DNA from 3 places in the Virgibacillus dokdonensis genome. Region 3 is predicted to be linked to each of the others. Evidence: riboswitches for the same ligand, from Rfam matches in the RefSeq annotation. Region 3 holds a riboswitch; each other region holds the start of a gene.
The links. Region 3 has a riboswitch for thiamine pyrophosphate ahead of tenA (thiaminase II). Riboswitches for the same ligand answer to the same signal wherever they lie in the genome.
Positions count from the first base shown of each region.

Region 1: it holds a riboswitch for thiamine pyrophosphate, as region 3 does, so the genes downstream of both, B2C77_RS03495 (IS4 family transposase) here and tenA (thiaminase II) in region 3, are expected to answer to the same signal.
Region 2: it holds a riboswitch for thiamine pyrophosphate, as region 3 does, so the genes downstream of both, B2C77_RS14490 (ABC transporter substrate-binding protein) here and tenA (thiaminase II) in region 3, are expected to answer to the same signal.

Region 1 is NZ_LT745763.1:376,761-382,724, forward strand. It holds gene B2C77_RS03495 (IS4 family transposase) at 526-1,755, opposite strand; TPP riboswitch at 1,992-2,094, opposite strand; gene lhgO (L-2-hydroxyglutarate dehydrogenase) at 2,469-3,656, shown strand; gene B2C77_RS21310 (response regulator) at 3,744-3,956, shown strand; gene B2C77_RS03505 (response regulator) at 3,926-4,456, shown strand; gene B2C77_RS03510 (TAXI family TRAP transporter solute-binding subunit) at 4,878-5,873, shown strand; gene B2C77_RS03515 (DUF1850 domain-containing protein) at 5,875-5,964, shown strand, end outside.
Region 2 is NZ_LT745763.1:2,735,215-2,741,178, forward strand. It holds gene B2C77_RS14470 (TatD family hydrolase) at 228-1,007, opposite strand; gene B2C77_RS14475 (ABC transporter ATP-binding protein) at 1,010-1,744, opposite strand; gene B2C77_RS14480 (ABC transporter permease) at 1,789-2,553, opposite strand; gene B2C77_RS14485 (thiamine-binding protein) at 2,553-2,843, opposite strand; gene B2C77_RS14490 (ABC transporter substrate-binding protein) at 2,940-3,941, opposite strand; TPP riboswitch at 4,192-4,301, opposite strand; gene B2C77_RS21440 (DEAD/DEAH box helicase) at 4,910-5,059, opposite strand; gene B2C77_RS14495 (hypothetical protein) at 5,242-5,613, opposite strand; gene B2C77_RS14500 (hypothetical protein) at 5,772-5,964, opposite strand, start outside.
Region 3 is NZ_LT745762.1:290,988-296,951, forward strand. It holds gene B2C77_RS01730 (hypothetical protein) at 340-1,071, opposite strand; gene B2C77_RS01735 (sensor histidine kinase) at 1,068-2,513, opposite strand; gene B2C77_RS01740 (response regulator transcription factor) at 2,515-3,168, opposite strand; gene tenA (thiaminase II) at 3,508-4,203, opposite strand; TPP riboswitch at 4,372-4,471, opposite strand; gene B2C77_RS01750 (copper homeostasis protein CutC) at 4,625-5,311, shown strand; gene opp4C (oligopeptide ABC transporter permease) at 5,367-5,964, opposite strand, start outside.

The DNA.
Region 1 (5,964 bases), on a different contig from region 3:
TTCCTCCTTCTATGAATCATAGTTTTATAAATGTACCGCGATGAAATTGTGCTACAAGAGCAAAGGAACTCGTTTTGAACTTTTATAAACAAGTTTTCACATAGAACAAAGGCTCGGGGCGCCCGATTAGCAACGTAGCGAGTGGAACGAATCAACGAAAGTTTTAGGAATCATGCTCCTGCAACAGGAGTATGTCGGCGCCCTCCGGCAAGCCCGTCTTTAGTCGGCCTTCCTATTTAGAACGAACCGATGATGACTTATCGTAAGGCGATTTCGTGAAGTCGCCTAGTTGCTGGGCGCTGGAGCCGGACGTGGCTAAATAACTTAGTTAGTTTATCCACAGCTGCAAAATTTTATAATTTCCCACTAGCGTTGCATAAAAAGTAATGCTTCAAGTCAAGCGTTAATTTTCCATTTGAGACATAGGTAACAGAATTTTCTGATATATGTTATTTGTACACAATGAAAAAAAGACAACAGGCATGAGAGGTAGCCCTTCATCCATTTTTTGAATAGTATATACTTTTAAACGAATGGATCGTATGTTAAATCATCTAAGTGTAACACGTCTCCTGTCTCATATTGTGCTAGGGTCTCTGCAAAAATTCGCTCATTGTCCCACCTTCGTCGTCCACTGGACTCTCGCTCTGGTTCTTTACGCACTTTCAAAATAAAGGTTGCCATGGATTGATCGTAACCATCCTTTATCCAACGCAACATTTCCAGCAAGGTTCCTTTGAAACCTATTTTATTTTTCATTAGGATGATCAGGCAAAAGGTAATCATTGCAAGATAGACTTGATTATAAACGGCATTTTCACTCTTACCATATAATGTTGTAATGACCAAGTGTTGCTTGATCCATTTGAAAAACAACTCTATTTTCCAGCGGTTTCGGTAGATATCGCTGATTTCTTGCGCACTGCGCTTGGCGTCGTTACACACAATCCGAATAGGCTTGCCATTACTATCTGTTGTCTCTATCAATTGTAATGGATGTTTCATGTTTCCGATTGTCACCATGGCATGGCGTGTGATGGGAGAAGATGGATCCACGAGTAACTCTTCCACGACGTGTACCACTGTATTGGCTTTGATACGCGTTGCAAATTTTATTCCTTTTTCCGAATAGGCATCGAACTTCGCAAAGTTGAAGTACCCGCGATCGAATACATGAAGCACATCTAACTGATAAACAATTAATTCATCCAGCTGTGTCTCATCCGCTGGTCGGGCTGGCGTTAGAATCATCTTATCTAGCGAGAGCGTATCATTGCACAACCTAATTGAAGTGTGCATTTTAATCCCGGCTTTTGTTTCTCGAAAATCAGCCCATTCATAGCCACTAAGACACATGGAAATAGTCGATGAATCAATCAAATGCAGCTGAAGCAATGCCTTTCCTGCTTTCACAGGTCCTAGTGTATACTGTACCTTTTGAATGAGATGACGAAGAATAGCTTCTGGTATTTCATGTGGGATTTGTCTATTCTTACGCGAGAGTTGTGACTTACTGATACTGTCTATACCTACTAATCGCTGCACCGTTTTTTTGCGTGAAACAGACTGACTGATTACTGCAAGATTTTCTGATTTTTTAAGTTGTGCGTAAATAAATAAGCGAATATAGGCAATGGTATCTAGCTTTTTCACATACTTGTCTACCCCTTCTATATCAATCATTTTTTGAATAACTTTTGTATCTAATGGATGAATGTATTCCTTGAATACCATTTTTATGGTATGATTGTCCATGAAAGACTCCTTATAATTTGGGATTTGGACAGGACTACCATTCCCTTATTATAAGGTTTTTTTATGCGTTTTTGTATTGATAATTCCTATTATTCTTAGTATTGACACAAGGTGTTTTTTCTTGACTACTTTATAAAAAATTTATGCAACGCTAGTGATAATTTCCTAGACCACAAAAAAGACTGCTTTCGTGAAGAAGGCAGTCTTTACCAAATAGACTATGTATGTTGTACTCTCTGGTTTTGACTGCACTTCCCCACGCTAGTATTATCCAGATCGGGTAATAAGGGTCAGAAATTATCCTCTCAGCCATCTAAAATAGCTCCCCTAGTGCAAATAGTTATGCGGTTTTATAGTTTGTTATAGTGAATTATAGTATAGAACGTCAAAGTTCACAACCAATTCGTTTGAAGCTTATAACTAAATTGCACAGTAAATACCATTTCCCTATCGAAAATAGCAGTATATATGCTTTTGTTTAAATTTGTTTTCGAAAAGGTTATTCGGTCCATTTCATACTAAATAGTATATGGAGATTCGAAAAATATATGTTGATTGTGAAATTGCACAGTTGTTTGTGCTTTAGCTTTATTTCAAGTTGTTAAGTTCAGTTTAAAAACTCGTTTAATTCGAAATAATTATTTAATTAAGATAATATGTTGAATATACAGATTGGAGAGACCTAACTGAAGGAAGGAAAGGGGAATTCGTGCATGTATGATTACATTATTATTGGTGGAGGTATTGTAGGTTTAGCAACTGCATGGCAGCTGAAAACAAAGCATCCGCATTCATCCATTGCCGTATTGGAGAAAGAAGAAGCATGGGCAGCTCATCAAACAGGGAGAAACAGTGGGGTCATTCATAGTGGTATTTATTATAAACCTGGTAGCTTAAAGGCCCAATTAGCGGTGAGGGGTAGAAATTCTATGATTGCATTTTGTCAAAAATATGAGGTGGAGCATGAAGTTTGTGGCAAAATCATTGTAGCTACAAGAAAGCGAGAACTACCGTTTATGGATCAACTGTATCACCGAGGTTGTAAAAATGGTTTACAAATAACAAAATTACAAAGAGAGGAAGTTATTGATCATGAGCCATATGTTCAAGCAGAAGGAGGATTGTATATACCGACAACAGGTATTGTGGATTATCAACAGGTGGCTTATAAATTAGTAGAGTTACTCGCAAACCAAGGAGTTGAGTTGTTTTTAAATACACAAGCACATCAAATGAATGAGAAAGGATTTGAAGTAACGATAGATACGAATCATCAATCTTTGATCGCTAGAAAGGTTATCAATTGTGCGGGATTGCATAGCGACCAATTGGTTAAACAGTCGGGTATTTTAGCGGATGTAAAGATTATCCCTTTTCGTGGGGAGTATTTTACATTAAAAGCAACGAAACATTATGTAGTAAAAAATTTGGTCTATCCAGTACCAGACCCAAAGTATCCATTTTTAGGCGTACATTTGACGAGAGGAATTCATGGTGAAGTGCATGCAGGTCCTAATGCAGTATGGAGTCTTAAAAAAGAAGGATACAATAAGTGGGACATAGATAGGAAAGAAGCACTAGCTACTTTGTTATTTCCAGGATTTTGGCGATTAGCAAAGGCAAATATAAAGGTGGGCGCAATGGAAATGTCGCGTTCTTTGTATAAAGCATTATTTGTAAAAAGTTTGCAGCGTTTTATTCCAGAAATCCAAACAGAAGATGTGATAAAAGCTCCATCTGGTGTACGCGCACAAGCTATGCTTCGAGATGGAACACTACTTGATGACTTTTTTATTATACCCGGAAAAAATGTGCTCCACGTTTGCAATGCACCTTCGCCCGCTGCAACAGCTTCGCTAGAGATTGGTAGGATGATAGCTGAACGGGCATCATTATCATAAGTTTTTTTCGCTATAGGAAAGCTTCATTTTACAATTTTATCACAAGGGGCCGAATTCGGGATCAAGTCCGAAGAGAGGGGGATACGAATGTGTAAAAATACAGAGGTAAAAGTTGTTATCATTGAAGATGATCCCATGGTGCAGGAAGTAAACAAAAAGATGGTAGAAAAAGTAAACGATTTCATCGTTGTCGCTACTGCAAGAGATGGAAAAACAGGTGTCGAGCATTGTCAAATCTATCAGCCCAATCTATATTACTCGATATTTATATGCCTGAACAAGATGGAATTCAAACGATAAAGGCGCTTCGACATCACAATATAAATGTGGAAGTAATTGTCATCTCTGCTGCAGAAGATAGGGAAATGGTTCGCAATATGATGCAGCATGGGGCGTTTGATTATCTTATAAAGCCATTTAAGTATAGTCGTTTAGTAGAGGCATTAAACAAGTATCGAGATTATCATTTTCATTTCTATGGCAACGATAGAGTTGACCAAGAAATGATTGACTTGTGGATCAATAAGCGGTCAGAAGCAAACCATAAAGCGAATGCGCTTCCAAAAGGATTGAATAAGCAAACATTACAGCAAATTACCAACTTATTAGAACGCAAAAATAGTTCTATTTCAGCTGATGAAGCAGCTTCCTGTATAGGAATTTCCCGAGTTACCGCAAGAAGGTATTTAGATTATTTAGAAAAAGGGGGTGCAGTTGAAATTGTCTTACAGTATGGAACTGTAGGCAGACCTGTAAATCGTTATCAGCTCATGCGTAAAGTGAATAAAAACAGCTCTTAATCCATCATATAATTATAGGTTTCACCCTCTTTTTTTAAAAGAATAAGAAAGTATAAAATTTATTGTTGGGTACCGATTTAGCGGAATAGCGACGTCCGGCTCCAGCACCCAGCAACTAGGCGACTTCACAAAATCGCCCTACGATCAGTCACCAGCGGTTCGTGCTAAATAGGAAGGCCGACTAAAAACGGCTTGCCTTAGGGCGTCGGCATATCCCTGTTTTAGTGCCAGGCTTCCTAAAACTTTAGTTGATTTGTTCCAGTCGCTACGTTTCTAAACGGGTTCTTGCGCCTTTGTTCAGTGTAATTAGGAGTAAATATTTTGAACAAAATGTCCAAAACGTACATTATGTTCAAAATATTTATCATTTTACTTGGAAGCGTTATCATTTGAACCATAACAATGGAGGGGGAGAGGAGTTATGCAGAAATATATATTCCTTATTATGGTCATTATAGGGCTGTTTTATTTAGCAGCTTGTAGTGGAGGTGATAAAGCAAATAATCATTCAGCGGCTAGCAATGGAGAGGCACAAGCAATTGTTTTTGGAACAGGTGGCACATCCGGAACCTATTATCCGATAGGAGGTGCTTTGAAGCCAGTTTTTGAAGAAAGTGAATTTGTAAATAATGTAACTGTTGAATCTACAGGTGCCTCTGTTGCTAACGTTCAAAATATGCAGAATGGATTGAATCAAATGAGCATTATCATGAGCGATGTTGGGTTTGATGCAATAGAGGGAACAGGTCAATTTGATGGAAACTCTGTAGATGTGCAAGCACTGGCGGGTATGTATCAAAATGTTGTTCAAATTGTTGCTACTACTGATAGCGGGATTGAGAATGTGGAAGATTTGGAAGGGAAACGTGTTGGTGTTGGTAAAGTAGGATCTGGTGTGGAACAAAGCGCACAGAAGGTACTAGAAGTACTGGGGTTATCCTATGATAATCTTTCTAAAGTTACACATACAGGTTACGCTGATAGTGTACAGGAAATGAAAAATGGAAATTTAGATGCAGCGTTTTTCACTTCTGGTATCCCGAATAGTAATATTACAGATTTAATGCAACAAAATGATGTGGTGTTTGTAGAAATAAAAGCAGATATAGCAAATACTTTGATGGAAAAGTATCCGTTTTATAAATCGTTTACGATCCCAGCGAATGATGAGACGATGTACAATCTAGCGGAGGAAGTGACAACGGTTGGTATTCAGAACTTAATCGCAGTATCTCCTGACTTAAATGAAGATATTGTATATGATTTAACAAAACGCTATTATGATTATTTAGGGAGTGAAGAGATCTCTATTCATGCTTTGAAATATTTAGAGAGAGATCAAATAGCAACGGATTTAGTAGTACCATTGCACCCCGGAGCGAAAAAGTTTTATCAAGAGCAGGGATTGGTAGACTAATGTGAGGATACGTTATGTCCGCCGTGTTTTGCTTATTTTATGTTTCTTGGTTGTCAGTTTTATTGGGATGCTCTTTTTTCCAACGCGAGCC
Region 2 (5,964 bases), on a different contig from region 3:
CCTCCCTTCTCCCCTAAGTGAAGAAAAATTTTTTAGTAGGACTGTTGTTATTACATTTTCCCTGTCATGGTACTATTTCCCCGTCTCATTATAACCGCTTATAACTAACGACTATTCCTTTTTTAGTACGCTGGGTATTGGAAAGATATTTTCTGTTATTTAAGATAAAAGCATTTTATTTGCCCACTTATTAGTCTGTTTTTCTCATTCAAGAAAAATTGTTTTGTTTAAAACAGCGAGAAAAAATAACTTGCATTCGCGTATAATTGCTTATATACAACTTCTAATGGTGCTGCTTTCAGTTGTGACATTTTATGTACTGCTCGATGAATCATACTGGGTTCTGTCATTTCGCCTGCGAACGGCCCTTCAAAAGGCCACGGTCCATCTGTTTCCACCATCATATGCGTTAAGGGGTACCTTCGTACAAGCTGTTGGATCTCTTTTTCATAGCAAACATCTGGCGTAATCGATATTAAATATTCATTTTCTATCATCCGTTCTACGGTTCGTTTACTGCCTTTGAACCAATGAAAATGTGCTTTTTGAATAGAATGCTTTTCTAATAGATCACATACGACATCTGCATCTTCATAAACGGCATGCAAACTAATTGGTAGGTCAAGCCGCTTGGCTAGCTTTATAAATGCCTCTAGGACTTTGATATAAGCTTCTAATTTTAATTTTGGATCTGCTTGCCGTTTATAATATGGTAAACCAACCTCACCAATAGCGACCACTTCATAATGGTGCTTTTCGATATACAGCAACAAATCTGCCAGATCTTCCTCTGTTGGAAGGGTTTGCTCAGGATGAAAACCAAACGCAGGCTTCACCCTTTCAAATTGTTTGTGTAAATCAAGATTTACTTTGCAAGATGGTAAGTCATAGGACACGCTAACCATTGCTTCTAGTTTCGTTCGCTCTGTTTGCTGGAGGATTTGTTGTCGTTCCTTTTGTTTATACATGTCTAGATGGATATGTGCATCGATAATAGCTACATTCATGCTTACTCCCTCAATTCATAATAAAGCTGTTTTTTATAATCTAAAAAAGATTTGCTTAACACAAGTTCCTCTTCACGTGGTCTCTCAAAGGGGATAACAAGCTCCCTTTGAATCCTTGCTGGTTTATTTGACAATACAAGAATTCGATCGGATAAAAATAATGCTTCTTCAATATTATGGGTAACAAACAAAATGGATCTTCGATGTTTTTCCCATATAGATAGTAACCACTTTTGCATTTCCGCTCTCGTAAATTCATCCAAAGCAGAAAAAGGTTCATCTAAACAAATCATCGATTGTGGACTCTTCATACTACGAAGAAAAGAAACACGCTGTTTCATGCCTCCTGACAATTCATGCGGGTATGCTTGCTCGTAACCTTGTAACCCAGCTTTGGCAATCATTTCCCGTGCTTCTTCTTCATCTGTCTTGCCAAGAACAATTTCTTCCCCAAGCAAAACATTTTGTAAAACCGTTCGCCATGGAAAAAGCGAAGCGTTCTGTGGCATATAGCTAATATTTCCACGTAATCCCGAAATATCCTGTCCATTTAAATAAATAGCACCTGTATCTGGAGCGGTAATGCCACCAATTATATTAAATAATGTACTCTTCCCGCTCCCTGATGGACCTAATATAGACACAAACTCACCATCTTGAACCGAAAAAGAAAGTTGCTGTAACACTTGCTGATTACCAAACGATTTACTTACATTTTGTACGTCTAATTTCCCCATTTCATTCTCCTTCTTCCATATCGCAATGAAAAACTATAGCGTTATTATTCATCTTCTTGAGCAGGCGCTTTTACCACTTTTCGTTCTACAAAAGAAAGCAGTCCAAAAAACAGTAAACTTAACGTGACAATAAACAAAATCGCAACAAATACGCGATCCGTTCGAAACGATGAGGAAGCAAGTGTCATATAATAACCAATTCCCTCACTCGCACCAAGCCATTCGGAAATAACTGCCCCCATTACACTATAAGTAGCTGCGATTTTCAAGCCACTGAATAGGGATGGTAAGGCATGTGGCCATTCTAATTTGAAGAAGATTTGCCGTTTATTGGCACCAGCCATTAGCATATAATGATGTAATTCACGACTTGTTTGTCGAAACCCACCCAAAGTAGCTATCGTGATTGGAAAAAAACAGACGAGTGTAATCACAATTAATTTAGGTAATATGCCAAAGCCGAACCAAACAACGAGTAATGGAGCTAAAATAATGATTGGAATATTTTGTGAAATTATTAATAATGGATAGATCGCCTCTCGTAAAACTGGCACTAAATGTAAACAAATAGCAACTAGGATTCCAACACTACTGCCAATAACAAATCCTATCACAGATAGTTGAATGGTTGCCCAGAGATGATGATTGTAATCGCTCCAGCCAATGATGGTTTCTTGCCCAATAGATGTAGGGGGAGGCAAGATCCATTCCGGAACCTCAAATAGCTTACTTGCTGTCTCCCAAATGATAATCAAAAGGATGAGGACCAAAGCTGGCCGCCATCCTCTTCTCAATACATTCCTATCCATTACCGATATTTCTCCGTTAACGTATCCATCGAAGCCCCTGATGGCTGGAAAAATATCTTCACTTGCGAAATAACGCTTGGACAACCTAATTCTTCCATCCGCTGGTTCATTTTCTCCACAATCTCAAGCAAGTTGGATAATTCCCCTTCCATCGTCGTTTCCAAAGGGCTTACATGATAAGGAACCCCAGAAGCATCAATAATCGCAATCGCTTCATCTACATAAGGAATTACATCTTCCCCGTTTTTCGTTTTTGGTATAATTTGTACACTTACAAGTGCATTAGCCATGACGTCTCCTCCGTTACTTCTGTTTTGAATCTAAGTGTTCGCCACAAAATAATGTGACGTTTGCTCATTTATTGTTTAACGAATCCTTGCTCTTGCTTAGTTGTTTGGTAAAAATTCATTCGTAAACGCTTTTTCACTGTCAAGAGGCTTATCAAGTAAATCATTGTCATACATCCAGGTCGAATAATTTTCCCATACTTCTAGTTTTTGTTCGCCCCATCTAGCTGCATCATCTTGATACTTATCCGCTAACCATTTTTGACTTGCCTTTACTAAGTCTGCGTCCAAATCAGGCTCGGCTTGAATTAAAATCTCGGCCGCTTCATCAGGGTTTTCAATTGCTAGTTCATACCCTTTTGTTACAGCAGCTAAAAATTGCTTAATCGTATCTGGGTCTTCTTCTATCATCGTTTCATTGGTTGCCAATACTGGCGTATAGTAATCTAATTTTTCCGTATAATCAGTAAGATAAACCATATTGATCTCTTCATTTCGAAGTTCCGCTTCAATGCCTGTCCAACCATAAAATATCCAAGCAAAATCAATATCACGTTCTACCGCAGTAAAGAAATCGGTATCGCCCATATTAACAATGTCCACTTTCTCAACGTCAGCATCATCTTGCTTCATCAACGAGCTAATTACTGCTTTTTCAAGGGGGGCACCCCAGCCGCCATACGTTTTTCCTTCGAAGTCTTTAGGCTCGGTAATATCTTTTTCCTTTGGCGAGGCAAATCCAGACGTATTATGCTGAATAACTGCTGCAATTGATACAATAGGGATATCTTGTACTCTTGCTTCCGTAATCCCTTCTTGGTAACTTACACCAAAATCAGCCTTACCAGAAGCCACTAATTGATCAGCACCTGCTTCTCCTGGCATCTTAATATCAACATCCAATCCTTGCTCTTCAAAGTAACCTTTTTCCTTCGCTACATAGAGTCCTGTATGATTCGTATTTGGCGTCCAATCAAGCACTACAGAAACTTCTTTTCGTGCTTTATCTGCTGATTTTTCTTCTTTACCTTGCTCACTGTCATTTGCATTGCATGCTGTTAGTAAAACAATGAGCAAACTAAGCATAATAAATCTTTTCAATCTGTCTCCTCCTCCAGTATAACTACAGCTATGTAAGGTGCAGAGAATAAGGAAAACTTTATTTCACGATCGACTTAGCTTTCCCTTCATTGATGGATAAATAACCTGATTGGGAAGTCTAGCAACAATCCATTCTCTCTTAGATTTGTTGTTGATATTGGATGTTTATCATTTTGAAAAGCACGCATGAGTTTAAAAAAAGCCTTAGGCGATTACGTACACCTAGGGCTTTTTGCACATGCAAATGATACTTTCTTGTCGACATGTTCCCTACGCTGGTTTTACCCAGATCAGGTTCTAAGAGTCCGTATCTTAAGGATACAATCTCAACCAGCAACACTGGTCCCCCTACAACGCTTGTATGCTATTATATAGTTGTCTTTCCATAAGTAACTATGCCATATTTGAAGGGATTTAGCAAGTTTTACTGCCCCCTAATAACGTGTCTTCAAGCTCTGCGTATATTTAATCCCTGTAAAACAAGAATTTCTCTTTTCAATTCCTTTAAGTCTATATCATCTACCGACTTTTCCAACGGAACATTCCATTTCTCTTATTGTTCAAGACCCTCTTCTAAATAATTTTCTGTATCTAGTTTCTTGATTTTCCTTAAAAATCTTGAACGTTCCTTATCGGTTTGTTTATATAATTTAACCAACCTTTTATATCTTCTTTTTAAGGATAAATAGAGTTGCCTCAATAGATGAGCTTAGTCTTCTTTGCAATAACATCATCGCAAATGCCGTACTTTGACTACCATTATTTATTGCTCGATTGAAATATTGAGTTCCATATTCCGTTACTGCATCATATAACTCTAAAATAAAATGGAATTGTCTTTGACGTACGTTTTGGAAAAATCAGTGTTCCATTCAAAATTGCTGAGATTTTCTTTTAAACGTCTAATGTTTCCTGGATTGGCTCATCCATACTCATACTAGAAAAGACGTCTTCATCATTTAATTCCATTAAATGTCTGAATTTTCCTTATCCTCTTTATGTGGTGTTGCGGTTAACAACAGACAATGTTCCGATTTTCTTAGCAATGCTTCTCCCAACTGATAGAGTTTTGTTCTAAAGGTTTTCTTCTTAGCAGTTCCTTGTGTATAAGCAGCCATTTTATGAGCTTCGTCAATTATTATTAAGTCAAAAAACTAGCTTCTTGCATAAGTACTCTTACATCATCACGTATATCCCAATACACGAAGCTAGACAGCAGGAATTTCCCGCAAAAGGGTTTTTTACTCCATATTCATTTACCACATTCCGATTGATAATGTGAAAATGTAGACCAAATTTCTCACTCAGTTCTGCTTGCCATTGTTTCCAAACAAAAGGTGGAACTAGAATAAGAATACGATTGACGACTACCCGTGCTTTTAACTCCTTCATCAGCATACCTGCCATAATTGATAATTGTTTTACCTGCACCTGGGTCGTCTGCTAGCAAAAAACAGGTCTGTGGTACTTGAAGCATTCTGCCATATACTGCTTCTATTTGATGTGGAAGTGGCAATAATTTTTCATTTCCTAGTGTTCTTGTTCCGGAAAACCTCATTTCATTTTCAAGAAGCAAGTATTGAATATAATTTAGTACATCTGCTGCCTGTATATAGTCATTCTTTTTCGAATTCAGTTGTTGGAAGTCTTTTATCCTTTCTTGTTCCATCATTAATTCATAATATTAATTTGTATCACGTCCAATTGCTTCCAGGATACAAAAACCTTCAACGAACTCACAGTTTTTTATTTCTACACCCTCTGGAAAGTATGTACTTGATACGACATCTCCTCTTTTAAACATACTAAAAAACCTTATTCTGCGGGTTTTTATATTGGATTTCTTTCAATTACTAAATCTTTAACTCCTTGGCGATAAAAAGAAAATGATTTTCTTTCCCGTAACTCTGTGATATTTAGTTCACAGTTAAACGGGAAAAATAATGGATGATTTTCGATTAAATCTACGTGTAGTGCATCACTATCCAATACATTTAATAAAATTTGCACGAAGAATGATTGT
Region 3 (5,964 bases):
AGAAAAACGACAGCGTTTTTTTGTCATAAGACTTGGCGACAAGCCAGTTCTTCTAATGTGCATAATGTTAATCTACTCGCTTGCTAACATAAGCAAAAAATTGACGACTCTATGAAAGAATCGTCAAGCATTCTATATAAAAAGGGGAAAAGCGAGATCAAGGTTTTTTGTGTGCTCATTTTAGAACGAACTTTTCATGGATATCGTACTAAATGGGAATATAAGTTTTCATATTTTGAACAGTTGTCTATGGTGAGAAATGGAAGTGTTAAACCTGCGATCTCTCTTCTTACTAGAAAGTATAATAGATCAACGTATCATAGTTAGCTCATTTATCCATCAAAATTGCTTCTTTTCTGCTTCAAATGCAGGAATTAAATAGAAACTCGCAAAATACCTATCGGAAAAAAAGGAAATATAGACGTCTTCGTCCGCTAGCGTATATATTTTTTCTGTTCTTTTATCGATTAATTTTTTTTCACTTACTTTCACATTAAAATAATTAGCTAATTTTGTAGTAGTTTGATCATGATCAGTCATAGATAAGGATTTGTTATTACTTGGGCTCACTCGATACTCATAGATTTTATTCGTTTGGGTGTCCATTGATATATTTATTTCTACACCATTAGTGGAAAAGAAAGCTTCCCAGATCGTTACTGTGTGCTGGGGATGTTGTGTATTTAAAAATGTTTTGATATTGGAATTAATGATCGTGAATTCAGGTTGCATATCAATTTGTGGAAACAACCCTTTGTTTTGCAGTTCTTTGATTTCATTAATTCCCTTAGAAAGGTATTCAGCTCTTTTCGTCTCATCATTACTTTTTTCAATGATGGCAATGTTTTCATTTCCGTCATAATGATTAACGATTAATTTTAACTTTTCTTCAATGGATGTCGTTTGATTATCATTCACTTGTTTTTCTTCTGTTTGGAAATTTGATACAAAAATATGATTCAACAAACGCTCCTCTTGAACATTTTTTAAAATAAATGGTAAGAAAGCGATGCTAACCCCTATAATAGCTAAAAGAACGTTGGTAAGGTGTATTTTATTCTTTTTCATCATCGCTTCACACCTTTAATCATTACTGTCACACAAGTACCTTCGCCAAACTCACTGTCAAATGTCAGTTCAGCTTTGTGTAAATGGATAATCTCACTGCAAATAGCAAGTCCTAGACCCACACTTCCTTGTACCCTTGCTCTTGATTTATCAACCATATAAAAAGCGTCGGTAATTTTAGCCATTTCATCTGTTTGAATACCTTTTCCATTATCACAAATACGGATGTGATAGTCGTTTTGGTGGATAAAGCCATGGAGCATAATTTCTCCATGATCATGATCGATTGCTTTTCTTGCATTATCGAGTAAATTGGTACAAACGGTTCGCATTAAATCGGGCTCAATAGGTATCATAGCTTCTTCTGCTTCCACATGAAAATCCATATTTTCTTTTTCAAAAATAGGTTCCATGTACTGTTGCAAGGGGCTGAAAAAGGCAGTTGCTTTTATGGGTTTTGTTTCAATATCTCGTTTTTTTAATACCAACAAATCGAGTAATTTCATTGTTAACTCCTCAATTCGCTTTCCTTCTTGAAAAATATAATTCGCTGCCATAAATGTTTGTTCTGAATCTAACTTTTTAGAGCGAAGCATATCTGCATAACCTATCATGGTAGTAAGTGGTGTTTTTAATTCATGACTAATACTCCCAATAAATGTTTCTTGTCTTTGATTGGCTTCTTTTAACTGAGAAATCATTTCTTCAATATGTTCAGCCATAAAATTAAAATTGCGGGATAATTCCTCAACCTCAACATAGCTGCTAACACTCGTTCGTTCTTCAAAATTTCCTTTAGTAATCTGTTTCGTTGCTTTCGATAATTTATAGATCGGTTTTGTCAGTAGCCATGCAGTGACTAGCATGACGATTGCACCTATTCCAATCATCAGCAGCGTAATATACATATACATTGTCCATTGGTCATTTTTACTCGCAAAAATATCGGATATTTCTCGAAAGTTTTCAATGTAGAATAAATCTTCATGTAATTGCAGTGGTGTCATAGCGTGAAGAAAATATTTCCCATTAACATTTTTTACTTGGTAGCCTTTAGATTGATTCGATACTTGTGTAACGGCATCGTTACTTAAATCTTCATTAAAATTATCGTATACGACATGTCCGTCCTGGTTACTAATACGAAAAGTAAGTTCTCCACCAGATTCATAAATGGTTAAGGAGGAGGCAACGGTTATGAGTAGCTCTTCATTGGATATTGATTCCTTGTTTTTTTCATCAGCGAAGTAAAAATCCGATACGGAAGCCTCTCGTAGTTCTTTTTGTAGCGAGTATCTTAAAATATCATTTTCCTCAAATACAGAAGTGGCTTCGCGCTTGATAGAATCTTGAAAAGCGGAGTCAATTAATATATAACTTCCAATGCTGAAGCAGGAGACAGATACGATCATCGTGGAATAAAATATTTTCCAGAATAACTTCATGCTATACCTCCAGTCTATAGCCCACCTTATAGACTGCTACGATTTTATCCTTTAAACCAAGCTTTTGTCGCATACGTTGTACGTGCAGGTCAATCGTCCTGCTTTCGCCGACAAAATCTTCTCCCCATACTTTCATAGAGATGTTACTCCGAAATAGAGCAATATTTTTATTGTTGATAAATAATAATAATAAGTCGTACTCTTTCGCTGTTAGATTAACAGTTTTTCCTGATTTGGTTACGACTCTGGAAAGCGTATCTATTTTTATATCAAACAATTCTATAAATTGTTTGTTTTTATCATATCTGCGTAAAACAGTTTCCACTCGGGCTAGTAATTCTACGATTTCAAAAGGTTTCGTTAGGTAGTCTTCCGCTCCAAGCTTTAACCCTTTTACTTTATCCGTTACATCTGATTTGGCAGTTAAAAATATGACTGGTATATCGTAAGGCTGGATATATTCTAGTAAATCATAGCCATTAATTTTGGGGAGCATAATATCTAAAATTGCTAAATCAAAATGATTTGCTTCAATCATATCAGCAGCTTGTTCTCCATCATAGGCACAGAAACATTCATATCCTGCATCTCCGAGACTCATTTTTATTAAGTCAGATATTGGTTTTTCATCTTCAACGATTAGTATTCGAACCATTGGGCAAACCTCCCTCTCTTTCATTATAAATTATCTGTGTAACAATGTTGTATCATATCTATCTGGTATATATATCCTTTCGAAATCTATAGGTTATAATAGGCTGTTAGCAAGCTATTGTATCGTTCTACCTAAGGAATAAAGAAAGCTACGACATGTCACCAAGTCTTTATGGTGATAGCCGTAGCTTTTAAATGATGAGCTTTACATTTTTAGGGCGGTTTTTTATGAAGTTAAAAATCTGTAGATCATGCCGCCTGATATTGGTCCAAAATAATTATTGCTTTTTTAGTTTATTGCTTTTAATAGTCATTTCAACGGATAAAGATTTGCAAAGAATTATAAGTTTTGGGCAGCAACAGGGACAGGCCACATGGCTTGATGTTCTGCCATGTCCCAGAACATATATTCAAAATAGCTCGTTTTCACAACGATATCTTCCAAGATGGTTAACTCGTGTTCTGGTTTATCTTCCGCAATTGTATTAATTAAATCAATGCAATCGTTAGCCAGTGCTGTAAAATCTTCGGAGGAATACATTTGTACCCAATTGCCATAAAATTCATGTTCCAAGGCGTTTGGCCAGGCTGCCAATGCTTTGCCAATGTAATTATAACTCCAAGCACAAGCGAGTACGGCGGCGACTGTATTTTCTATGCCACCTTGTTGTGCCACATTTAGCATATAACTTGTGTATGCAGTCGTTGTTGCCGCCGCTTCTGTTTCTTCTAATTCATCAGCAGTTATGCCAAACTTGCTTGCATAGTTACGATGTAAATCCATTTCCATATGCAAGGTTCCATGAAGTAAATTGGCAAACGTTGTCATTGTTGATAAATCATGTGCTTTCGCGCTTCCTAGTGCAAACAAGCGAGAATATTCTATTAAATAAACATAGTCTTGCTTCATCCAGTGCTTGAACTTTTCCTTATCAAGCCAACCTTCTCCTAACCCTTTTACAAACGGATGCTCCAAATAGGATTTCCAAATTGGCTCTACCTTTTTCCATAAACGATCTGTAAATAGTTGTTGCATAATACTATATTCTCCTCTCGATAATTGAAATTATTTTAATGCTAGAGAAGATGTGGAAACAACAAACCTTTGTAGTTCAGGATAAGACGTACTTGCATCTGGAGAAAATAATAATCCCCATTCTACGATGTAAATAGAATGGGGAAGTGATTGCCTGATTATTACTATTCATGCAAGTTGTCACTTCCCTACGCTAGTACAAACTAGATCAGGTTCAAAGGGTCAAGTTTCCTTTCTCAGCAATAAAATTGCTCCCCTAGTGAGATATATAATAACACTATGTATTGCCATTAAAGCATAGATGGTAGATTTAGGCAAAGGAAGTGAGGATAGTAGTAGGTTATTTGCATCTTTTTGGTCTATTAAAAGGCGCTCTCATCAGGTAGGATAAGGGTATTGTGTGTAAAGGAGAGGGTTGTTCATGCTTTTAGAAGTTATTGCTACGAACTTAACGGATGTGATAGAAGCAGAGCAGTATGGAGCAGATCGGATTGAACTTAGCCCTGCGATGGCAGAAATAGGGCTTACACCAAGTTACGGTTTACTAAAAAAAGCGGTTGAAGCTGTCCATCTGCCTATAAATGTCATGGTTCGTCCGCATAGTCAATCATTTGTATACAACAAATACGATATAGACACGATGAAGGAAGATATAGATCTGATTAAAAAGATGGGTGCAAACGGTATCGTTATAGGGGCATTGACTGCTGAAAAAACAGTTGATGAGGAAGTGTTGAAACAGCTATTAGATGTGGCTGATGATTTAGAAGTAACTTTTCATCGGGCGTTTGATTTTGCTCGTGACCAAGAAGAAGCGTTAGCATGCTTGGCACAATATAAGCAAATAACGACAGTGTTAACTGCAGGAGGTAACTATAAAGCACCTGATGCAATTCCGCAGCTACAACGATTGATTCATTTGGCTGCGGATACACATGTAAATATGATGGTGGGGCATGGTTTAAAGCCAGCAACCTTTGCTGATGTATACGAGCAAGTGAAACCCCATGCATTCCACTTTGGTTCTGGCGCTAGAAGGAACGATTCATTCGCATATAAACTGGATCGCAGCAAGATACAACAAATAAAAAATATACTCCAAAAATAAATCTGACATAGGTAGAGCCTGAGCTTATTAAACAAGCTCAGGCTCGCTTCATGCATTATTTTTTTGATTTCGGATTGAAAGCGTCCTTAAACCCTTCACCGATAAAGTTGATGGATAAAATAGTTAATGTAATTAATAAACCTGGTGGTAGCCAAATCCACCACAGATTTTCAAACGTGCCAGGATCGCGTGCTGCTTGTAGCATATTGCCCCAGCTTGGTGTACCGACAGGAACCCCAAATCCAAGGTAACTAAGTCCTGTCTCCGCCACGATCATCGCTGCTAATAACAGCGTTGCTTGAACGATAATCGTTGACATGACGTTAGGTAATATATGTTTAATCATAACTTTAGAAGGCCTTGTTCCAATGGATATAGCACTCAACACATATTCATTTTCTTTTTCCGACATTACCTTGCTTCGAATTACCCTTGCAGCCCCTGTCCAGCTAAGCAAGCTGATAACAAGAATTAATGCTAACACTCCACTGTCAACAAAGATTGCTTGTAATACGATAACAAAAATGAGAAATGGGAAGTTCATCATGAAATCGGTAAATCGCATGAGAATGCTGTCTACTATGTTACCGTAATACCCTGAAATGGTTCCTATTATTGTCGCAATGGTTATAATAATGGTCATACAAGAAAAA